Regions from separate parts of the Chromohalobacter sp. genome, predicted to be linked through region 3. Evidence: predicted binding sites of a transcription regulator. Region 3 holds the regulator's gene; each other region holds the start of a gene.
What was found. Region 3 encodes PhoB, which activates phosphate uptake and scavenging genes when phosphate is short. Its sites were predicted from a motif close to TGTCATANNNNTGTCANA; they were not measured.
Positions count from the first base shown of each region.

Region 1 (4,056 bases), on a different contig from region 3:
ATGTCCACGGGGTGCAGACCCAGACGCAGCAGTGGCGCCTGGCGGCTACGCCAGCGTTGGGTTTCATTGACCAGGCGTGACATGCCGCGCCGCCATGCGCTGCGGGCGCTCCACACCAGCCCCGGTGCCTCGAGAGGCGTGAAGTCCGGCAAGGTGTAGAGATGCTGAGGATCGCTGGTGTAGACAAAGTCGCGCTTGGCCAGGGCGTGCCGAGTCCCTTCGCTCATCAGCCATGCCGGTGCCACGAACCCGGTGAGTGGCCACGCCTGGGAGCGAAACAGCGCGATGCCCTTGTCCAGGCGGTCGGCGGCCTGATGCTCGTCCAGCGCGTAGAATTCGCCTTCCCAGGTGTAGAAGCGGCGCATGAACCAGTCGCGTGGTGTACGCGGCGGGGGCGCATCATCGCTGTGGTAGCAGCCATGCAGGGCCAGCTCATCGCCTGCGGCAAGACGGCCGTGCATGCGGTCGAGGAAGGTTTCGTCGAGCCGGCAATCGCTGCGGTGGTGAAAATCCGGGACCACCAGCCAGGTGATCGGGATCGGTCCGTGCGTGCGTGCCAGGTCATCGACACGCGCGACGAACTCGGCGTAGTCGGGCCAGGTTTCCGGCGCGACATCGTGCAGAACGAGGGCGAGATGTCGATCAGCCATGCTGTAGGCTCTCCGTGTTGACGCGCTGCCCGGTCAATTCACGATAATGATGCATCAAGCTGGACACCACGATATCCCAGTCATGGTGTCGCTCGACGTGCTGGCGGGCCCGGCGTCCCTGCTCCTCGGGAGCGTCGGCGCAGAGTTCGCGCACCGCGCGCGCCATGTCCTGTGCCGAGTGGGGCTCGCAGAGTCGCCCGCAGCCGAGGGGGACATTCTCGGCCAAGGCACCGGCGCGTGCCGCGACGACCGGAATGCCGCTCGCCATGGCCTCCAGGGCGACCAGGCCGAAGGTCTCCTGAGTGCCGGCATGCAGAAGAATGTCGCTGCTGGCCAGCCAGTCGGCGACATCGGCGGTGGCCGTGTAACGGCCGATGACGCTGACATTGTCGGGGACGCGCTGCGGCATTTGCGGGCCGATCAACACCAGATGATATCCCTTGCCCAGGTGTCGTGCGGTGTCCAGCAGCACCGACAGGTTTTTCTCCCGCGAACCGCGCCCCACGAAGATCAATAGACGCGTGTCGTCATCGAGGCCGAGACGCTGGCGAAAGGCGAATTGCCGGCGCTGTGGCGAAAACGTCGTCAGGTCGACGCCGAGCGGTTGTACGGCGACATTGTCGAGGCCGAGCGTCTGGAGTCGGTCAGCGATGACCCGGCTCGGCGCGAGCACGCGATCGCAATGGCCGTACAGGTTCCGCACGTAGCGGTCGAGGGCGGCGCGCGTCCAGTTGCCGAGACGATTGCCGATGAGGCGCGGCAGATCGGAGTGATAGAAGCCGACCACCGGGACGTCCAGGGCGCGCCCTGCATCGAGCGCCGCCCAGGCGGTGACGTAGGGGTCGCCGGCTTCGATGAGATCCGGTGCCAGCCGGTGAAGTTCGCGTTGCCAGCCACGACGCTTCAAGGGGAAGCGATAGCCCTGACTAAAGGGCAGTGGGGGGGCGGGAACTTCGTGGATGGAGCCGTGGCTACGATGGTAGGCCCCGGGGACGAGCAGGCTGCTCGTGACCCCCGGCAGCTTCGCCAGGCGATTGCGCTTGGCTTCCAGATAGGTGCGTACCCCGCCGCTGGCAGGGGCATAGAACATCGTGATATCGGCGATGTGCAAGGTGCAACTCCCTGAAACCTTCCCGGTTGGTTTACGGAGTGACCGCTGGGGCCCGGGGGCCTGTCGTATGAATGTCACCGCGTTGTCATGAGCTTACGCTGGCACACGCCATGCCCCGCGTCCACTACTCGTGACGCAGGGCATGGCGAAGCGTCAGGCGGCGGGGCGTGCCACCAGCGAGCGTGTCGACTCGACCGCTTCGGCCAGGGCCACCTTGATGGTGTCGCCGAGCTTGTAGCGTGGCTCGCCCTCGATCTGGATGCGACCTTCCTTGTCGTCGATGGCAACCTTGTCGCGATCGCTGTGCATGAACGGCGCCGGCACGAAGGCCGTGGCACCGTTGGCCGTCAGGCGCACTCGCATGCCGCCGCGGTTGATGGCGATGATATCCGCCTCGAAGACCTCGCCGGCTTCGGCGGCGGGGCCGAGGTAGCGCACGTAGAGCCAATCCTTGACGTCGCGCTCCGCCATGCGATTGAGTCGCCGCCGCTCGGTGAGCTGCTCGGTCAGTGCCTGGCTCGCCTCGGCGGGGGCCGCTTCTCCCTTGAGTACACGCTTGATCAGGCGGTGGTTGACCATGTCGCCGTACTTGCGGATCGGTGAGGTCCAGGTGGCGTACGCCGACAGTCCCAGGCCGAAATGCGGGCCCGGCTGCGCGGACATGTTGGTATACCCCTGGAAACGGCGCAGGCGCGCGTCGAGCCAGGCGTCCTCGCGGGCCTCGAGCGCGCGACGCAGTTCGCGATACCGCGAGAGCTCCAGCAGTTGCTCGCGCTCCACGCTAATGTCCTGATTGGCCAGGAACTCGATGGCCTGATCGGCTTTCTCGGGCTCGAAGGCCTGGTGCACATTGAAGATGCCGTGTCCCACGTGAGCCGCGAGCAAGTCGGCGCAGCACGCATTGGCGGCAATCATCGATTCCTCGATCATGCGCTGCGCGACGCGCCGCTCCTCGATGCGAACCGCCAGCACGTTGCCGGCATCGTCGACATCGAAGACGTAGTCGGGGCGATCCTTGAAGACCAGCGTGTGCTGTTCACGCCAAGCGTTGCGGGCCTTGGTCATCTCGGCCAGCGCCTGGAGCTGGGTGGCGATGGTGTCGTCGGCGGGCGCCCAGTCGCCTTGGCCTTCCAGCCAATCGGAGACCTGGTCGTACACCAGGCGTGCCTGCGAGCGAACCTGCGCGGCGAAAAAGCGGTATTCGCCGAGGCTGCCATCGCGATGGACGTCCAGCGTGCAGACGAGGGTCGGCCGCTCTTCACCTTCCTTCAGGGAGCAGAGGTCATCGGCGAGCAGCTCCGGCAACATGGTGACGTTCTGGCCCGGCAGATACACCGTGAAGGCACGGGTCTGCGCCTCGCGATCGACCGCGTCGCCTTCGCGCACGTAAGCCGTGGGGTCGGCGATCGCCACGCTGAGACGCCAGCCGTCCTCGAGTGTCTCGATGTACAGGGCGTCGTCCATGTCGCGCGTCTTTTCACCATCGATGGTGAAAAAGGGCGTCGCGGTGAGGTCTTCGCGTTCGAGCCCTTCATCGTGCAGCGGCCATTGTTCGCCGAATTGCGGTGAGGCTTGCTCCAGCGCATGACGCGCCAGGGTCACGCGCCAGGGGACCGCGGGGTTGTCGGCCTTGACCACCAGCTCGTCGACTTGCGCGAAGAACCCGCGATCGTCGGGCTTGAGAGGATGGCGCACCAGACGAGCCACCACCCAGTCGCCGTCGCCCAGGGTACTTTCATCGAGCGAGTTCTTGAGGCGTGCGCGCAGCTGGTTGTTGATGGACGGATGGTCCGGCACCACGCTGAGACGTCCGTCGCGCTTGACCAGGCGCGCCACGAACCGGTCGAGCCCCGCTTCGATGAGCGTGTCGGGCTCGACGGAGGTCTTGTCCCCCTCCTGCTTGAGCAGGGCATCGACGCGATCGCCATGCAAGACCTGCTTCATGGCGGGGGGCGGAACGAAGTAGGAACTGCCGTCGTCGGCTTCGAGAAAGCCAAAGCCCCGGTCGGTTGCCTTGATGACGCCCTGCACGCGGGGCGTCGTTTCACGAATCTGTTGCTTGAGCTGGGCAAGCGCGGAGTTGTTCTGCAGCATCGAGACACGTTCGGTTGGGGGGAGTAGATCGACACTATACGGGTTCGCGTATTCCCCGCCAACCGGCGCTTGGCGGGGAACTCGACCGAGGGGGCGGGCGTTGGATCAGCGCAGTGCCTCGGCGATGTCGGTATCACCGTCGAGTAGCGAGAACTCGCGTTGGCGCAGGTCGTGGCGGCGCACCACTTCGAGCAGCGCGTG
Region 1 covers NZ_JBDOOX010000013.1:54,139-58,194, forward strand. Annotated here, with positions in the region: gene ABGX75_RS12750 (polysaccharide deacetylase family protein) at 1-650, opposite strand, end outside; gene ABGX75_RS12755 (glycosyltransferase family 1 protein) at 643-1,761, opposite strand; gene ABGX75_RS12760 (exoribonuclease II) at 1,915-3,855, opposite strand; gene ABGX75_RS12765 (SDR family oxidoreductase) at 3,961-4,056, opposite strand, start outside.
Region 1: the regulator PhoB is predicted to act here: its motif matches at 1,823-1,840, upstream of ABGX75_RS12755 (glycosyltransferase family 1 protein).

Region 2 (4,056 bases), on a different contig from region 3:
GTGGATGTCGAGTGGGCCGGCGTGGAGACGACGCTGTACGCGGACGTACGCGGCAAGCGCCTGCCGATGCGGGTGACCCGCATGCCCTTCGTGCCTGCCAACTATTATCGCGGATAGCATTCGCTGAGCAGCTCAGGCGTTATACCGTTATCTAGATATCTTTGAAACCTCGAGCAAGCCTCGAGGTTTTTTTCATGGCAAGCAGCAAGGAAGAGGAAGAAAGCGTAGATGCCGATGGGGCGTTATCAAGCGGCAAGGGGTAGCCATTGACCTCGCATGGTGATCCACAGTCCCGCCTGAGCGATGGCGAATCCCAGCACGGCGCCGGCGGCGACGTCACTGACGTAGTGCAGGCCGAGAATGACCCGCGAGGCGGCGATGAGTCCGCTCAACGGCAAGACCACCACGAGCAACCAGGGAGATGATGCCGCCGTCAGCGTGCAGAACATCACGGCATGCAAGGTGTGGCCGCTTGGAAAGCTGTAGCGGTCCAGCGGGGGCATCGTGCAGGGAATGCTCGAAAAGGTGATATAGGGTCGCTCCCGGCACAGGCGCGTCTTGAGAAGACGATAGACAGTGGCCCCGGTCGCGGCACACAGGCCCCAGATCAACGTCAGACGCCATCCCGCCTGGCCATGCACGAGCGGTTGCAGCAAGGCCAGGGCGACCCAGGCCGGCCAGTCACCGACCCGGCTGCAGAACCGGAATACGCCATGGACCAGGCGTCGATGGCTGAGCAGGGCGATACGGTGGCAAAGCTGCCATTCGAGGGTATCGAGCCGATCAAACATGGCTAGGGGTCGTGAGCGCATGCTGTGTTTCCTGAGCCGTCAGCGTTAGATAAGTGAAAAAGCGCTCGCCGATCAGATCCCAGCTCTGATGAGCGACTTTCTCGCGGGCGGCGCGTCCCATGCGGGCGCGGCTGGCCGGTTGGAGACAAAGATCGACGGCGGCCTGCACGAAGCTGTCGTCGGCGGTCGCGTCGATGAGGCGTCCTTCGCCGCCATCCTTGATCAGTTCGCTGGCGGCCGCCTGGTCGAATGCCACCACGGGCAGGCCGCTGGCCATGGCTTCGGGAACGACATTGCCGTACGTCTCCGAGTGCGAAGGGAACAGGAACATGTCGGCACTGGCGTAGTGTTGCGCCAGGGCTTCGCCGGTAAGAAATCCGGTGAAAACGGCGTCGGGCAGTTGCCGCTCGAGACGCTGCCGCTCGGGGCCGTCCCCCACCAGGACCGGAATCACGTCCGGCTGGAGGTGCTGCATCTCGCGTATGGCACGGACCAGCAGGCGTGTATTCTTCTCGGCGGCGAGTCGTCCGGCATACAGGGCGACGGGCCGATGATCGTCGGCGCCCCAGCGTGTTCTGAGCTGGGCATCGCGCCACGAGGGCGAGAACCGCCCGGCATCGATGCCCCGGCCCAGGACGTCGACATGGTGGAAGCCTCGTTGCCGCAGACGCTCGGCCTGAACGTGGGTAGGCACCAGCGTCAGCCGGCAACGGTTGTGGAAATAGCGCAGGCCTGCGGTGACGAGACCGCTGAGGGCGCGCAGATGATAATTGGCGGCATATTGGTCGAAATTGGTATGAAAGCCACCGACGACGGGGATCGCAAGATGCCGGGCCGTTGCCAGCGCTGCCCAGCCAAGTGGTCCTTCGGTGGCGATGTAGACCACGTCGGGACGCGACTGGCGCCAGAGACGCGACAGGCGCCGCCAATCGGGTGCCCCGACATAGACCCCGGCATAGCCCGGCAGGGAAAACGCGCGGACCTGCACGTCGCGCTCGGCACGGCCTTCGCGGCCACCTTGCTGCGGTCTTGGCCGCACCAGCTGCAGGGTGACGCCACGGGTGACGAGGTATTGGGCCAGATGCCCCAGCGTATGGGCGACACCGTTGATTTCGGGTGTCCAGGTTTCACTGACCAATGCGACTCGCATGATGCGCCCTCCGTGTCATATCGAGACATCGCCAGACTGGTACACCGTCATGACAGTCATGCGTCATTGCCGTGATGATTCGATGTCGCAAAACATCGACGGCGGCACGGGGCTGCCATGTCCGGTATCTAGACTCAGCGTAGCACGCGTTCAGGATCGACGGGCTTGCCGCCGTGACGAACATCGAACAGCAAGTCGTAACGACCGGTGTCGTGACGGTAGCCGATGTCACAGACCGGCGAGCCTTGCGAGACGTGATCGCCATCCTTGACGAGAAGTCGCTTGCAGAGGGCGTAGACGCTTTGCATGTTGTCGGCATGGTGAATGATCACCACGCGTCCCAGCTGCCGCATGCTGTCGGCAAAACGCACGGTCCCGTCGGCGACGGCACGGGCCTGGCTGTCGCCGGGGGCCGACAGCAACATCGGCTGAAGGGTGCCACGCGCATCCGTGCCGTAGCGTCGCGAGACCTTGTAGTCATCCAGTGGCCAGCGCCACCCCTTGGCGCTGGCCGGCATCGCGCCGGGGTCTGGCAGCTCGCGACGGCTTGTCGCCGGCTTGGCGGCCGCCGCGGAAGAGGAGCGACGTGCCGCCGCGCTGGCTTGCTGCGTGCTTCCCGACAACGGCACCCGGATCAGTTGACCAACGCGCAAGGCATTGGCGGCAGTGTCGGGGTTGGCTGCCTGCACGCGACGCGGATCGCTGCCGAAGAGGCGTGCGATGCTGGTGAACGTATCGCCGGGCCGCACCTGGTACCGATAGGGGCCGCCCCCGGGTGCGCGCTCGCGTCGCGTCGGCACCAGGATGCGCTGCCCGATGGCGAGCCGCCGGGCGTCCACGCCGGGATTGAAGCGCTGCAGACGCAACAAGGGGACGTCGGCACGTTTGGCGATCTCTCCCAATGTGTCGCCGCGTTGAATGGAAATCCAGTTGCCGGCGATATTGCCTCGATAGCCGCCGGCGCCAGGTCCTCCCGCGCAACCTGCCAATATCAAGATGAAGAGGAGAAGGGGGACGAGGCGAGCGCACGATCCTTCTCTTGCCATAGCGCGTTCAGCCATGAATGGAAGCGTTCCTTGTAGTGCGGATCCAGATGATAGTCGCCCGAAACCATCCAGGCTGGCACGGCGAGCAGGCGTGCTTCCATGTGAACGCTGTCGTTGCGGCCACACAGGAAGTGCCAGAAGTTGGGGCAGGGGGACCGATAATGAAGCGTCACGTCGAGTATGCCGCTCAAGCGGTCTCCCAGCAGGCCGAGGACTTGTGCGGTTCCGCCGGCCTTGGGACGTAACAGGTGCTGAAAGGGGCTTGCTTGGCGGTCTCGCTTGGCCGGGGTGAAACGCGTGCCTTCGACGAAATTGTAAATTGCCATGGGCATTTCCCTTGCCCGCTCGCACATGCGTTGTGTCGCGCGTCGGTCCCGTTCCGCCAGTTGAGGGCGTCCGGCGAGTTTTTGCCGCGTGTAGCGGCGCATGAACGGAAACTCCAGCGCCCACCAGGCCAGGCCGATGACGGGGATGAAGATCAGTTCGCGCTTGAGAAAGAACTTCGGCATCGGCGTGCGTCCATGCAGCAGGTATTGCATGACGAAGATGTCCGTCCAGCTCTGGTGATTGGCGATGACCAGCCACCATTGCCGTGGCGAGAGGCCATCGGGCAACTGGGCGCTGATGCATGGCTTGATCCAGTGACGAATCCACCAGTTGTTGGTCGCGATCCACGCCAGCGCAATGGCATTGAGGCCGGCCAGCACGCGCAGGCGCCAGCGGCGGGTCGGGGTGACCAGCTTGAGGAGCGTGAGCAAATACAGCGGCACGCCCCAGAAGAGCGTATTGACGATCAGCAACAGCACGCTTACCAGCCCCTTGAGGGTCGCCATGCCGTTCTCCTTCAATGACTTGGCGATCATGCTACTGGATCGTGTACCGCCTGCCCAGTCTCACCCCCACGGTGGCTGCCGGTACGCTCACTCGGCCAGTGCCGGCAGGTTGGCAAACAGCTTGAGTGCCTCGGGATTGGCCAGCGCGTCCTGGTTCTTGACGGGCTCGCCATGCACGACGTTGCGTACCGCGACCTCGACGATCTTGCCCGACAAGGTGCGCGGGATGTCGTCCA
Region 2 covers NZ_JBDOOX010000002.1:9,231-13,286, reverse strand. Annotated here, with positions in the region: gene gcvT (glycine cleavage system aminomethyltransferase GcvT) at 1-117, shown strand, start outside; gene ABGX75_RS00370 (phosphatase PAP2 family protein) at 246-791, opposite strand; gene ABGX75_RS00365 (glycosyltransferase family 1 protein) at 784-1,941, opposite strand; gene ABGX75_RS00360 (M23 family metallopeptidase) at 2,076-3,002, opposite strand; gene ABGX75_RS00355 (acyltransferase) at 2,933-3,820, opposite strand; gene ABGX75_RS00350 (acetoacetate--CoA ligase) at 3,908-4,056, opposite strand, start outside.
Region 2: the regulator PhoB is predicted to act here: its motif matches at 1,979-1,996, upstream of ABGX75_RS00365 (glycosyltransferase family 1 protein).

Region 3 (4,056 bases):
CGGCGCTCGGCGAACGCTGGATGACCCTGCGCGAGCTGGCCGACGGTCAGCGCAATCCCTTGTTCCAGCCCGTTCGTCATCGCGAGAACGCCGAGGGCGACATCGAGCCCATCCGGCGCGTCTGTTGCATTCGCTACCTTCTGCCTGGCCTGGGCTATTGCGGCAACTGTCCGCTGGCGTGTCGCGAGAAGACCGAGGCGCAACCGCCACGCCGCGTGGCCAACGGCTGACTCCCCCGCCTGCTTGCCCGTTTCCCCTGCGTGGTAACGTCGACTTGTCCACACGGACATCGGCACTCGGAAAATGCATGCTCGACCCCCTTGAAAACCCCTCGACCGCTCCTATTTTCGCCTATGAGAGAGGTGCTGCATCTTCGCGTGGCGGTCTCTCTCGAGAGTCTGTCTAATGTAGGAGGTGTTCGCCATGTTCGACGATATCAAGCGTTTCGAGACGGGGGCGCCCCAGCAATTGGACTGGTTCCGTCAACTGCTGGATGGCTTCTTGAATGACGGCGACGCGATGGATATTCGCGCGGTGCCACGCGGGAGTTTCCCGATGATCAACGTGGCGCGAAGCGACGATGCCGTGCGGGTCTACGTATTTGCCGCAGGGCTGTCGCCGTCGGATCTGACCATCGATGTCCAGGATAACGTCCTCACCCTGCGTGGCCGGCGCGATACGCTGCCGGACAGTGACGAGGATGGAAACGCGCGTCCGGTATTCCGGCGCGAGCGGGCCAGTGGCGAGTTCGTGCGTGCGATCGCATTGCCGGATGGACTGGACGCCGAGCGTGCCGAGGCGCGCCATGCCCATGGCGTGTTCGAGATCGTGTTGCCCAAGCGAGAGGAACTCAAGCCGCGGCGTATCGAAGTCAAGGCGGCTTGAAGAACGTCGATCACCTTGAACCAAGGAGGCATGCACCATGAGTAACATCGTTCGTTCATCCAGCCACTCTCCGCTTCAACAACGTGACCAGGAAAAGCGTTCACAGGACGCTCTGCTACCGGCGGTGGATATCTTCGAGGAGTCCGACGTCCTCAAGCTGGTGGCGGATATGCCCGGTGTGACGCACGAGTCGCTGAAAGTGGAAATCGACAACAACGTGCTGAGCCTGGAAGGCGACATAGCCTTGAACATGCCGGAAGGACTGAGTGCGTTGCATGCCGAGGTCCGCGGACAACGGTTCGCGCGGCGTTTCAATCTCAGCCACGAGATAGATGGCGATGCCATTACGGCCACTATCGTCAATGGTGTCTTGACGCTGACGCTGCCCAAGAAGGATAGCCATCGCACTCGGCGTATCGAAGTTCAGGCGGCATGAGTAGCAGCGCCAGTACGATGGATGGTGCCAGATGTGACCGATCGTCCATCCTGGCCCGGTCGACGTGACGAGTGCCCACATGCGCGTGGGCACTCTTTTTTCTCCCGCCGCTTTTTTCTCCATCCGACCGTGACGGAGGGAGCCGAGCGCCTTTCCAGAAGCGGGCGATGCCGCACCTAAAAGACTAGTCGCCGCCCACGGCACGGCGTTCGGCAGGGGCGGCATTCAGCCGTGCGGCGGGAAACACGCATCGAAAGAGCGCACCCTGGCCGGGGTGGCTGTCGATATCGAGGTGCGCGTCGTGGCGCAGCAGGACGTGCTTGACGATGGCCAGGCCCAGGCCGGTGCCGCCGTTGGCGGCGCTGCGCCCCTTGTCGACGCGGTAGAAACGCTCGGTGAGGCGTGGCAGGTGTACCGGGTCGATCCCTTCGCCGTCGTCCTCGACCTCGACCGCGGCACCCTCCTTCCAGGCTTTCCAGCGCAACGTGACGGTGCTGCCCGACGGCGTGTATCGCACGGCGTTGAAGACCAGGTTGGAAACGGCGCTGCGTATCTCGCCATCGGCGCCCAGCAGATGGCGGTCGTCGTCGATTTCCAGGCGCACGTCATGACTGCCGTTGCAGAGTGCGGCGGCATCGTCGCGAATGTTCGCCAGCAGCGCGGCCATGTCCAGCGGTACCGGATCGTCACGGGTCTGGTCGGTTTCCAGCTTCGACAGCAACAGCAGATCCTCGACCAGTCGCTGCATGCGTTGCGACTGCTCCTGCATCTGTCCGAGACCCCGTTGCCAGCGGGGCGGTAATTGATCGGCGTTGTCGAGGTAGGTTTCCAGATAGCCGGTGAGCACGGTGAGCGGCGTGCGCAGTTCGTGGGAAACGTTGGCGACGAAGTCGCGCCGCATTTCTTCCAGGCGATGCAGTCGCGAGATGTCGCGGGCCATGACCAGGCGCTCGTTGTCGCCGAACAACGTGATTTGATACTGCAGCGTCACGTCATCGCGCAAGGGCGATGCCAGGGTGAGCGGTTCGCGGTAATCGCGGGCGTTGAAGTAGGCCACGAAGCGCGGGTCCCGCAGGAAGTTGGTGATGTGCTGGCCGCGGTCGTGGGGCGATTGAAAGCCGAGCATCTGCGTGGCGGCGGTGTTCCACCACTCCAGATCGCCATGGCCGTCGAGCATGACCACGGCATCGCGCATCGCCTCGCAGGAGTCCTGCACGCGCCGGATGATGTCGCGCAGGCGTGCCTGGGATTGGCGCTGCGTCTTCTGATACTTGTAGAGGCGGTCGAACAGATCGCCCCAGACGCCGGCCCCGACGGGGGGTGTCTCGTGGGGGTGCTGGGTCAGCCAGACGTACAGGGCACGCAAATGGCGCAGATGCAGATACACGTAGAGGCCCAGGCCGGCGGCCAGCCCCCAGCCGGGCTCGCCGAGCAGCCAGCCCAGAGCACCGAGTCCGACGACCAGGTACGCCAGTCGCCACAGTTCGTTGGTCCAATAGTGCACGCGCTAGTCCTTGGCGGAGAAGCGATAACCGGTGCCGCGTACCGTCTGGATGAGATGCTGATGGGCCTCGCCGAGCGCCTTGCGCAGGCGGCGGATGTGCACGTCGACGGTGCGCTCCTCGACGTAGACATTGCCACCCCAGACCTGATCGAGCAACTGGCTACGCGTGTAGGCCCGCTCCTGATGGGTCATGAAGAACTGCAAGAGCCGATACTCGGTGGGGCCTACATCCAGTGCCTGGCCGTTGGCGCTGACCCGATGGCTGACCGGATCGAGGAGCAGGCCCTCGATCTCCACCGGGTCCTCCACGCCCTTGGGAGTCGTGCGGCGCAGCACGGCCTTGAGGCGTGCCACCAACTCCCGCGGCGAGAAGGGCTTGGTGATGTAGTCGTCGGCGCCGGCTTCCAGCCCCTGGATCTTGTTGTCTTCCTCGCTCTTGGCGGTGAGCAGGATGATCGGCAATTCGGCAGTGGCGGTATCGCGCTTGAGACGCCGCGCCAGTTCGATGCCGCTGGTGCCGGGCATCATCCAGTCGAGCAGCAACAGGTCGGGTTGGTCGTCGACCACCATGGCATGTGCCGCCTGAGCGTTGTCGGCTTCCAGCACACGGTAGTCGGCCATTTCCAGCGCCACCGCGATCATTTCGCGGATGGACGCTTCGTCATCGACGATGAGCACGGTCTTGGCGGTCATGGGCGTAGGCCTCTTGCGGATCGCGATGGCGCGAATCACTCATGAATGACATCAGCATGACGATTACAACGCGCTAATGTGACAACTTCGTGACACGCGATCTACAGCATAGGCCATAGCGACAAGGCGATGCCCGCGAAGACCACCAGACCGGCCCAATGATTGTTGAGAAAGGCCCGGAAGCAATGGTCGCGTTCGCGATGGCGGATCAGGCGGTGCTGGAAGACGAAGATCGCCCCCATCGCAGCCAGCCCCAGCCAGAAGAAGCCTCCCAGCGCCAGGCGCAGGCCGACCCAGGCCAGCAGCAGCAGGGTCAGCGCCTGCAGCAGTCCGATCATCAGGCGGTCGGCGCGCCCGAACAGCACCGCCGTGGACTTGATGCCGACCTTCAGGTCGTCATCGCGGTCGACCATGGCATATTCGGTATCGTAGGCCACCGTCCAGGCCACGTTGGCGGCGAGCAGTAGCCAGGCTTCCAGCGGTACCTGGCGTTGAATGGCCATGAACGCCATGGGGATCCCCCACGAGAAGGCAGCCC
Region 3 covers NZ_JBDOOX010000003.1:315,928-319,983, forward strand. Annotated here, with positions in the region: gene fhuF (siderophore-iron reductase FhuF) at 1-230, shown strand, start outside; gene ABGX75_RS02450 (Hsp20/alpha crystallin family protein) at 424-885, shown strand; gene ABGX75_RS02455 (Hsp20/alpha crystallin family protein) at 923-1,321, shown strand; gene phoR (phosphate regulon sensor histidine kinase PhoR) at 1,506-2,825, opposite strand; gene phoB (phosphate regulon transcriptional regulator PhoB) at 2,829-3,518, opposite strand; gene ubiA (4-hydroxybenzoate octaprenyltransferase) at 3,620-4,056, opposite strand, start outside.